Regions from separate parts of the Rothia sp. LK2588 genome, predicted to be linked through region 4. Evidence: riboswitches for the same ligand, from Rfam matches in the RefSeq annotation. Region 4 holds a riboswitch; each other region holds the start of a gene.

Region 1 (2,182 bases), on a different contig from region 4:
CGATCGGGTGATCTGCCTGATGTGCGGTCATCTCGAGGCGCGCGGTCACATGGACCTGCGCATGGCCGAGGTGAACCCGGGGTACCTGGAGCGGTTGGAATCCGAGGAGCTGCAGGTCAACCCCGACGGCGATGTCGAACTCGACGACTCGTTCATTCGCGACTTCCAGATGGTCGGCTGCGAGGTGTGCGGTTCGACCCGGCTCAAACCCGACGTGGTCTACTTCGGTGAGTCCGTTCCCGCCGAGCGCAAGGCGGCGGTGGCGCAGATGGAGCGGGACGCGGCGTCCCTGTTGATCGTGGGTTCGTCGGTGGCGGTGATGAGCGGTTTCAAGCTGGCGCTCAACGCGCAGAAGGCGGGGAAGCCGATCGGCGTGATCAACGGCGGCCCCGGACGCGCCGACACCCGCGCCACCTACCTCTGGCGTACCGAGGTGGCGGCGGCGCTCGCGCAGCTCGTGTGAGGGTTGCGCTCGCGCAGTTGAGGTGATTTTTCCCGCGATTTATCACGACGTGGGATGCGAGTCTGCATAATACACAAAAAACCTGTACCCTTAAGAAACGAAACACTTGTAAGCATTCCAGGGGCTAACTGTGCTCTAGCACGCTGGCTTCGGGGACACGACGGATAAAGAGGGGGTCACGCCATGGGGCGCGGCCGTCAAAAGGCTAAAGCAACAAGGCAGGCTCGGGAGATGAAGTACTTCAGCCCCGAGACAGACTACAGCGCGCTCGAACGCGAGCTTAGTAGTACCCGTAAGAGTTCATCTCAGGCATCCTCTACTCCTCGTTACGAGCAAGAGGACGACTACTCGGAGTACATCGATAAATACGCCGACGACTACCGGGGCGACGACTAACCGGCACACCGCAACCGGAGCCGTCTGAACCATTGACAACAGAACAGCCCAGGCATCTCTGCCCGGGCTGTTTTGTTTTACCTTACTTGGATGATGCAGGACGCTGGTCGGCGGCGTGAGCCAGGTACAGCACCCGTCGATTCACCCCCGTTGAGAACGACAACAGGCGAAACTCCGGGCAGTACTCCACCGTGGTCTCCGAGTCTCGGGGGAGCGAGTTGAAGTGCTTCACCGCCTGAGATACATGCCCCGGGTGATGATGCCACATCTCTAACCGCTCTCCGCTTAACTGGAGCGTGATGAAGTTGCCGCGAGCCTCCATGTGAAACACCGGCGTCCAGCTATCGCTCTTGGCTGCCAGGCGGGCGTGAATGTGGTGTACCTCGTAACCGGGCCAATACACATCGCAGCCGCAGCTGAGAAGGCTACCGAAAACCTGGGGTTCGGGGGTGGACGGAAGATTGCTCATGATGAGCTCCTTGAAATTCGCAAACTTCCACCGGCACGGTTGCGCGGGTGGCCGATCTTCTCACAGGGGCACCGTGCGCGAAACGCGGTTGCCAGCCAACCAGCTGTGAGCCTTGAGGTTGGTCTTCTGGATCGTGGAAATTATCTTAACACAGCGAGTTCCCGATTTTTGTGCGAATTCCCGGCTGTGCGCAGGGAAAACGTGCAAAAATCGGGAACTCGCCGATCTGAAGAGGAGGGGTTAGCCGGCGTACTGGTTGAGCAGCACCGCCGCGCCGCCGTCCACGCCCTTGGCGCCCTGAACGTAATCGGGGCTCTGGGCATGGGTGCCGTCGTCCTCGGCTACGGTGCCCAGGATCCACGAGGTCAGTCCACGATCGTTCAGGCGCTTGACCGCGGCGTCCGCCACCGAGGGATCCACCACGGCGATCATACCCACGCCCAGGTTCAGCGTGCGCTCGAGGTCTGCCTGGGGCACCGAACCGAGCTCGCCGATCAGGCGGAAGATCGCCGGAACCTCCCAGGTCGAACGGTCCACCACGCCCACGGTGCCCACGGGCAGAACGCGGGCCAGGTTAGCCGCCAAGCCGCCACCGGTCACGTGCGAGAAGCCGCGGATGCCGGCGCCGGTCTTGCCGTCTTCGCCGTTGACCGGGAAGGCCTCGATGAGATCCAGGCAATCGGCGGTGTAGATGCGGGTCGGTTCGAGCAGTTCTTCGCCAAGGGTGCGGCCCAGCTCGTCCACCTGGCGGTCCAGGCCCCAACCGGCCACGTTGATGACCTTGCGTACCAGCGAGTAACCGTTGGAGTGAATGCCGGAGGAGGCCATGCCAATCAACACGTCGCCCGCGCGCA
Region 2 (2,182 bases), on a different contig from region 4:
GACTCGGCGAGTGTTTTCGATGTGGCGTTCGACCCGCAGCGAGAGGGTCTCCAGGCCGATGGCGATATTGAAGGCGTTGGTCGGCGAGATAGACGACCCCAGGTCGCGTAGCAACGAGACGCGCGCCTTCAGGATGTAGGAGAGGTTGACCCCGAACACTCCCTCCGCGCCGAGATCGCGACCGTAGACCAACCCGTTGTATCCCTCATCGGGAGTATTGAATTGCGGATACTTCTCGGGGTCCCGCGTGTAGTCGAAGGTGCCGGCGTCCACGATCACGCCGCCCACGGAGGTGCCGTGACCGCCCAAGTACTTGGTGGCCGAGTGCACCACCACGTCGGCGCCGAACGCGATGGGGTTCAGTAGGAACGGGGTGGGGATGGTGTTGTCGACGATGAGCGGCACCCCGGCGGCGTGCGCGACGGCGGCAATCGGCTCGATATCGAGCACGTCCCCGCGCGGGTTCGGCAGGGTTTCCCCGAAGAACGCCTTGGTGTTCGGGCGCACCGCGTTCTTCCAGTCGTCGATGTTGCCAGGGTCGTGCACGAAGGTGACCTCGATGCCTAGGTTCTTCAGGGTGTACTTCAGCAGGTTGTACGAGCCTCCGTAGAGCGACGGAGAGGCGACGATGTGATCACCGGCGCCTGCGATGTTGAGGATCGCGAAGGTAGTCGCGGCCTGACCCGAGGCCAGCAACAGGGCACCGACACCGCCTTCGAGGGCAGCGATACGGTTTTCGACGGCCTCCTGAGTGGGGTTATTGATGCGGGTATAAATAGGTCCCAATTCCTTCAAAGCGAAACGTTGCGCCGCCTGCTCGGAGTCGTCAAAAACGAAGGACGTCGTCTGGTAGATTGGCAGGGCCCGGGCACCGGTTGCCGGATCGGGGCTTTGACCGGCGTGGATCTGTTGAGTCTCGAATCGCCAACCCGAGGGGTTCTCGGGGTTCGGGACGGTGGTCTGAGGTTGAGTGTTCATCGTTGCTCCCAGTGAACTCGTTGGGGCCGCATGCCTCACACCTCGGGTGTACCGGAGAGGAGCTTGATGGATGCACTACTTCCAGCAGACGCAAAGGCTGGGGGCATCGGTCCCGCGCTTGCGCAATACTTTTGCATTACGCCTGGTCTTCACCCAGGGCACCCCACCGCGAGTGGAGGGTTGCCGGCCAGCAAGCTGGGGCTTTTCGCTGGCTCTCATGACCTAAAACTCATCTTATCCAGCCCGGTAGAGCGGCGAGCAAGAGATTAAACTTTATTGCGCCGGCGTGAAATTCGCTGTTCATATTTCTTCATCTAGCCTCGGGTGGCCATCGTCACTCCAGGTTTGCATGATGAGCTCGCGTTAGTTTCGTATGAGTAGGCCAAACGTCCTCAGTGCACAACAGGTGTAGCGAAACTACACTAGAGCTGGTGAGTGAAACGCTCAGGTCGAGGTTCAGGCCAGGGTATTGCTCCCGCGCTCGCAGATTTGTCATGACCGTCCATGAAGGAGACTGCCTAATGACCCCCGTTGTTCCTCCTCGCCCCCATTCGATCCCGACTGAGCGTAGCCATCACGGAGATTCCTTTTCAGACCCCTTCGAGTGGCTCCGCGACAAGGAAAACCCGGAGGTCATCGAGTACCTGAAGGCCGAGAACGAATTCACCACGGCTCAGACCGCCGCGCAGGATGAGTTGCGGCAGACCATTTTCGAGGAGATCAAGGGCCGGGTGCAAGAGACGGATCTGTCGGTGCCCACCCGTATCGGCCAGTGGTGGTACTACTCCCGTACGGTCGAGGGTGAACAGTACCCGGTCATGTGCCGCGTGGCCGCCGCCGAAGAGGGCAGCGTTCAGGAACGCTTTACTCCCCCGTTCATCGAGGCCGGGGTGCCGCTCGAGGGTGAGCAGGTGCTCTTGGACTGCAACGAGTTCGCCCGCGACCTCTCCTTCTTCTCGTTGGGCTCCTTTGATCCTTCCCTCGACGGGCAGCGTCTGACCTTCTCGGTAGACGACACCGGCGACGAACGCTACACCCAGTACGTCATGGACCTGCAGACCGGCCAGCTGCTGCCCGACCGCATCGAAGACATTTTCGCCGGGGCCTTCTTCACCCCCGACGCCACCCACATCGTCTACACGGTGGTCGACGATTCCTGGCGCCCCTACGAGATCCGGGTCCACGAGGTCGGCCAGCCCACCGC
Region 3 (2,182 bases), on a different contig from region 4:
TTTTATCTTGTCACATAGACTGGTGAACATGTCGAACCAGCTCAGCAATTCGTACGTACTGATCACCGGCGCATCGTCGGGTATCGGAGCGGAATTCGCCCGCGCATACGCCAGCGAGGGCTACTCCCTGGTGCTCACCGCTCGCCGCGAGCAGGCCCTGGCCGCCGTGGCCGACGAGGTGCGTTCCCGCTATGGTGTGCAGGCCGAGATTCTGCTGGCCGACCTCGGTCGGCAGGAGGACGTTCAGAAGGTGGTCGAGCGCTTGCGTTCGCAGGACGCACCGGTGGAGGTTCTGATCAATAACGCCGGTTTCGGTTTGGGGTCGTCGTTCCATCAGGCCACCACGCAGAAACACCTGCATCAGGTAGATATCTTGGCGCGCGTACCGTTGCAGCTGATGCACACCGCGATCGAGACGATGCTACCGCGCCGCCGCGGCAAGATTATCAACGTGGCTTCGGTGGCCGCGTTCACCCCCGGGGGTACCTACTCGGCGGTCAAGCGCTTCTTGGTGTCGTTAAGTCAGTCGGCCAACGCGCAATACAGCAAAGACGGCCTGCTCATCACGGCGGTCTGCCCCGGGTTGACCCGGTCGGATTTCCATCAGAACATGGGCCAGAGCGAGCCCAACCTGCCGCGGTTCTTCTGGCTGAGCCCCGAGAAGGTGGTCGCAGACGCGATCGCGGCCAACAACGATGGACGCGCCGTCTGCGTTCCCTCGGCACCCTACAAGGTGCTGGTTGCGCTCTCGCGGATCTTGCCCAGCAAGGTGAGCGCGCGGGCGATTCAGAGCACGCGCGACTACTAGTCGTCGAGGAACGGGTTGGTGGCCGCCACGCCCCAGCTCCGGTAGACCTCCGCTTTGGCGGAGATGATCTCGAGATCGTGGATGATCGCGGTGGCCGAGATGAGCCCCTCGAGGGCTGCGGTGGCCACCGGGGCGGTGGTCTCAGAGCCCACCGCGTGCAGGCCGCGTTCGGCATGGCGACCGGCCCATTGCAGGGAGATCTCCGGGGTGATCTCGAGAACGTGGGCGCCGAAGCGCGCGAGCAACTCCCCCAGCCACCGCTCGGTGGAGGGGTATGGGTAGAGTCCCTTGAGTTCCCCAAGGCTGAGCACCGAAATATAGAGCACCTTATAGGAGCGGCGGCGCAGAAAAGCTATGACCTTGCGATCGGGCTCTGCCTTGCGTATCTCTGCAAGAACGTCTGAATCCAGAAGGAGTCCGGCGCTGGGATTCATGCGGCTTTAAGCACTCCATGCTGTGCTGCGGGAATGCCATCGGGGTTAGGCGTAAGGAGGAAGTTCAGAAACTCCGACCGCTCGTGAGAGATCCGAGAGTAATCGTGAATGCTGATCGCGGAGAAACCTCCACGAACCGGAACTGAGGCATCAGAGATACGACGCTGGATATTTTCGTGGGGGCGAGCCGGTGTAGTCATGGCGACCGTGCGCGTGCGCGCATTCCTTTCGAAGTGCTCTTGTCTGTACCAGCCTGCGTTGGTAACGAAACGCGTTAGCAACGCGAATACAGACCGCTTCGTCATCCGAGCCACCCGTGAACATGGGGTTGGCGTTCAACCAAGTCGGAGCTTGACAGTTGAATCTCTTGAAGCTGATTCCCAGATTAGCGCACGTGTGCCACGTTGAAAAGTGGCGTCTCAAAATTTTTTTAATGTGATCTACGGCAAATCCTTGCCCCCATTTCGGGTGAAATTCTTACATTATGTCACCTTAAGTTCCGCGCCAACATTCCCCGTCTGACATGGGCAGACTGTGTTTCAATTAGAGACATCACTCATGGAGGGGGCCAGATTGTCGCGCATAGGAATACGCAAAATCATCGCTACCTGCGCTGTCACTGCCCTCGGGCTCAGTGTGGCCGCGTGTGGCAACCAGACCACCACGGCAGAGACCGATCAGGCCAACACTTCACCCCACAGCACCGATCTCACCGAGGTTCTACCTAGCCAGCAACAGATCCGTTCCACTGAACCGTTTGCTTATCTCATGGCGGATCCTTCAGTGCAAGATTTCACCGCCGACGGCTGGGCGACGTCCCCGGGTAGAACCGCCGCCACCCTCGAAGCGGAGGCCTCCCCCGACCCCACCCTGGCCGAGCAGGTCAATCAGCAGTGTGGTGCCTACGAGGAGGTGGCGCTGGGCCTCATTTCCACGCCGA
Region 4 (2,182 bases):
GCCTGATTCGCCAGCTTCAAGAAGTCCCGGGCGGGAGTGTCTGCCGCCGAGGCCTTCCCCGCGTAAGTGCCGCGGTATCGTGCGGCCGGGTGACGTTCGTCCACCGCGGTGCGGCCTGCGCCGTAGAGGTTCTCGCGCAGGGTCGAGCCCTCGTAGGCGGTACGGTAGCGACCGCGCTTCTGCAGCTCGGGCACCACGTACTCGACGAAATCTTCGAAGGATCCTGGGGAGACGTGGTAGGCCAGGTTGATGCCGTCGAGGCCGCCTTCGTCTACCCAGCGCTCCAACTCGTCGGCCACGGTCTGCGGGGAACCGACGATCACCTCGCCCATTCCACCGGTGGCGCAATGCTCGGCGATATTGCGGCGGGTCCACTCGTTTTCCTGATCCATCATGGTGAACGGGGTGAGGAACGACTGGATCGCCTCAGTCTTCACGTACTTGATCGCCTCGTCTTCGCTGAACTGGGAGAGGTCCACTCCCGACCAACCACCGATGATGCCCTGGGACGACTCGAGGTCTTGATATTTCTTGTATTCCTCGTACTTGGCCTGGGCTTTTTCGTCGGTTTCATCGACGATCACCGACAGCATCGCCAAGATCTTGACGTCGTCGCGTTTGCGGCCCGTTTTCTCGACCTTGTCGCGGATGCGGTCGGTCAAGAAGCGCGTCAGGTGCGGGCGCAGCGCGGTGATGAAGATGGCCTCGGCGTGTTTCGCCGAGAAGTCCTGACCACGGGAGGACGCCCCGGCCTGGAAGATCACGGGAGTGCGTTGCGGGGATGGCTCGCTCAACGCGATGCCCGGCACCTGAAAGTGCTTGCCCTTGTGCAGGATGGGGTGGACCTTGGTGGGGTCTGCGAACACGCCGTTTTCGCGGTCGCGCCGCACCGCGCCGTCCTCCCACGAGCCTTCCCAGAGCTTGTAGCATACGTCGAGGAACTCATCGGCGATCTCGTAGCGCTCGTTGTGTTCAATCTGGCCGGGCAGGCCCTGGTTCTCGGCGGCGGACTGCAGGTACGAGGTGACCACGTTGAAGCCGACGCGGCCGCCGGTCAGGTGGTCCAGCGTGGAGTAGGCGCGGGCCAAGGTGTAGGGCTGGTTGTAGGTCACCGCGGACGTCACCCCGAATCCCAGGTGTTCGGTCACCGCCGCCATTGCCGAAATCTGCATGAACGGGTCCCCCACCGGCACCTGGGCGCCGTCTTTGAGCACGGGCGCCACCGAGTCTTTGTAGACGTCGTAGACGCCCACGACGTCGGCGATGAACACGGCATCGAACAATCCCTTTTCGCAGACTTTCGCAAGGTCAGTCCAGTAGGCGAGGGTGTTGTATTCGTCGGCTCGGTTGCGCGGGTGCCGCCAGAGACCGAAGCTCTGGTGGCTCGTGGTGGTCATGTCAAAAGCGTTGACGACAATGCGTTTCTTGTCTTGGGCTTCAGCCATTTGAAAACCTTTCGCGTCGGGTGCCTAGCACCGGAGAGGTGGCATGCCCGAAGAGTTCGCCGGCGGTGCGCGATAGCTTTCAGAGAGGCTGGGCGATGGCGCAGTTGCCGGTTTTCGGGAGGCGCTCATCGCGCCGTACTTGCCTAGGATTAGGGGCCTGATCGTCATCTGGGGCACCCCACTACGGAAGAGGGTTGCCGCCCAACTAGCCAGAGCTTCACGTTGGGTCTCGTGATCTGGTTTCGAGTGTATTGCCTCGTTTTCGAGGCTGGCTAGTATGTTTCGGCTTGTGAACTGTGTGCAGTTTTATGACGGTCGGTTACCTGCACCGCGGCACGCCCGCCCGCTCCAAGATCGTGCGGAGTATCTCCGGATACCCCTGGACGTCCCGCCAGCGCACGCGGATCACCCGCCACCCGGCCGCCTCTAAATCCCGTTGCCGGCGGTGTTCGGCGTGACGCCTCCCTATCGGTTCCCCGCGAGAGCCGGAGTAAGTTTGCTCGCCATCCACCTCGAGGATGACCCGGGCACCCTCCCAGAGAAAGTCGGGGCGGTACCGGTGGCCGTTGCACCAGACGTCCTTCTGTTCGGCGGGCGGCGCCAAGCCGAGTTCGTGCATCGTCCATCGCGCCAGCGTTGCGGCGGGTGACTCCGCGAAGGGGCTCATGACCTCGGCCACCGCGCGGCAGGTGCGGCAGCCGCGGCCGGTGACGCGCTCCAGGGCGTCGCGGAGCTCC

Evidence for each region. Region 4 has a riboswitch for S-adenosylmethionine ahead of VVR12_RS08180 (LLM class flavin-dependent oxidoreductase). Riboswitches for the same ligand answer to the same signal wherever they lie in the genome.
Region 1: it holds a riboswitch for S-adenosylmethionine, as region 4 does, so the genes downstream of both, VVR12_RS05365 (hypothetical protein) here and VVR12_RS08180 (LLM class flavin-dependent oxidoreductase) in region 4, are expected to answer to the same signal.
Region 2: it holds a riboswitch for S-adenosylmethionine, as region 4 does, so the genes downstream of both, VVR12_RS09275 (O-acetylhomoserine aminocarboxypropyltransferase/cysteine synthase family protein) here and VVR12_RS08180 (LLM class flavin-dependent oxidoreductase) in region 4, are expected to answer to the same signal.
Region 3: it holds a riboswitch for S-adenosylmethionine, as region 4 does, so the genes downstream of both, VVR12_RS10005 (plasmid stabilization protein) here and VVR12_RS08180 (LLM class flavin-dependent oxidoreductase) in region 4, are expected to answer to the same signal.

The regions. Positions count from the first base shown of each region.
Region 1 covers NZ_JAYWLS010000002.1:223,232-225,413, reverse strand. Annotated here, with positions in the region: gene VVR12_RS05375 (Sir2 family NAD-dependent protein deacetylase) at 1-463, shown strand, start outside; gene VVR12_RS05370 (DUF3073 domain-containing protein) at 647-859, shown strand; gene VVR12_RS05365 (hypothetical protein) at 942-1,328, opposite strand; SAM riboswitch class IV at 1,345-1,461, opposite strand; gene purM (phosphoribosylformylglycinamidine cyclo-ligase) at 1,569-2,182, opposite strand, start outside.
Region 2 covers NZ_JAYWLS010000004.1:130,236-132,417, forward strand. Annotated here, with positions in the region: gene VVR12_RS09275 (O-acetylhomoserine aminocarboxypropyltransferase/cysteine synthase family protein) at 1-978, opposite strand, end outside; SAM riboswitch class IV at 1,088-1,201, opposite strand; gene VVR12_RS09280 (S9 family peptidase) at 1,500-2,182, shown strand, end outside.
Region 3 covers NZ_JAYWLS010000004.1:301,959-304,140, forward strand. Annotated here, with positions in the region: gene VVR12_RS10000 (SDR family NAD(P)-dependent oxidoreductase) at 29-808, shown strand; gene VVR12_RS10005 (plasmid stabilization protein) at 805-1,242, opposite strand; SAM riboswitch class IV at 1,473-1,615, opposite strand; gene VVR12_RS10010 (hypothetical protein) at 1,816-2,182, shown strand, end outside.
Region 4 covers NZ_JAYWLS010000003.1:244,757-246,938, reverse strand. Annotated here, with positions in the region: gene VVR12_RS08180 (LLM class flavin-dependent oxidoreductase) at 1-1,445, opposite strand, end outside; SAM riboswitch class IV at 1,576-1,682, opposite strand; gene VVR12_RS08175 (DUF559 domain-containing protein) at 1,765-2,182, opposite strand, start outside.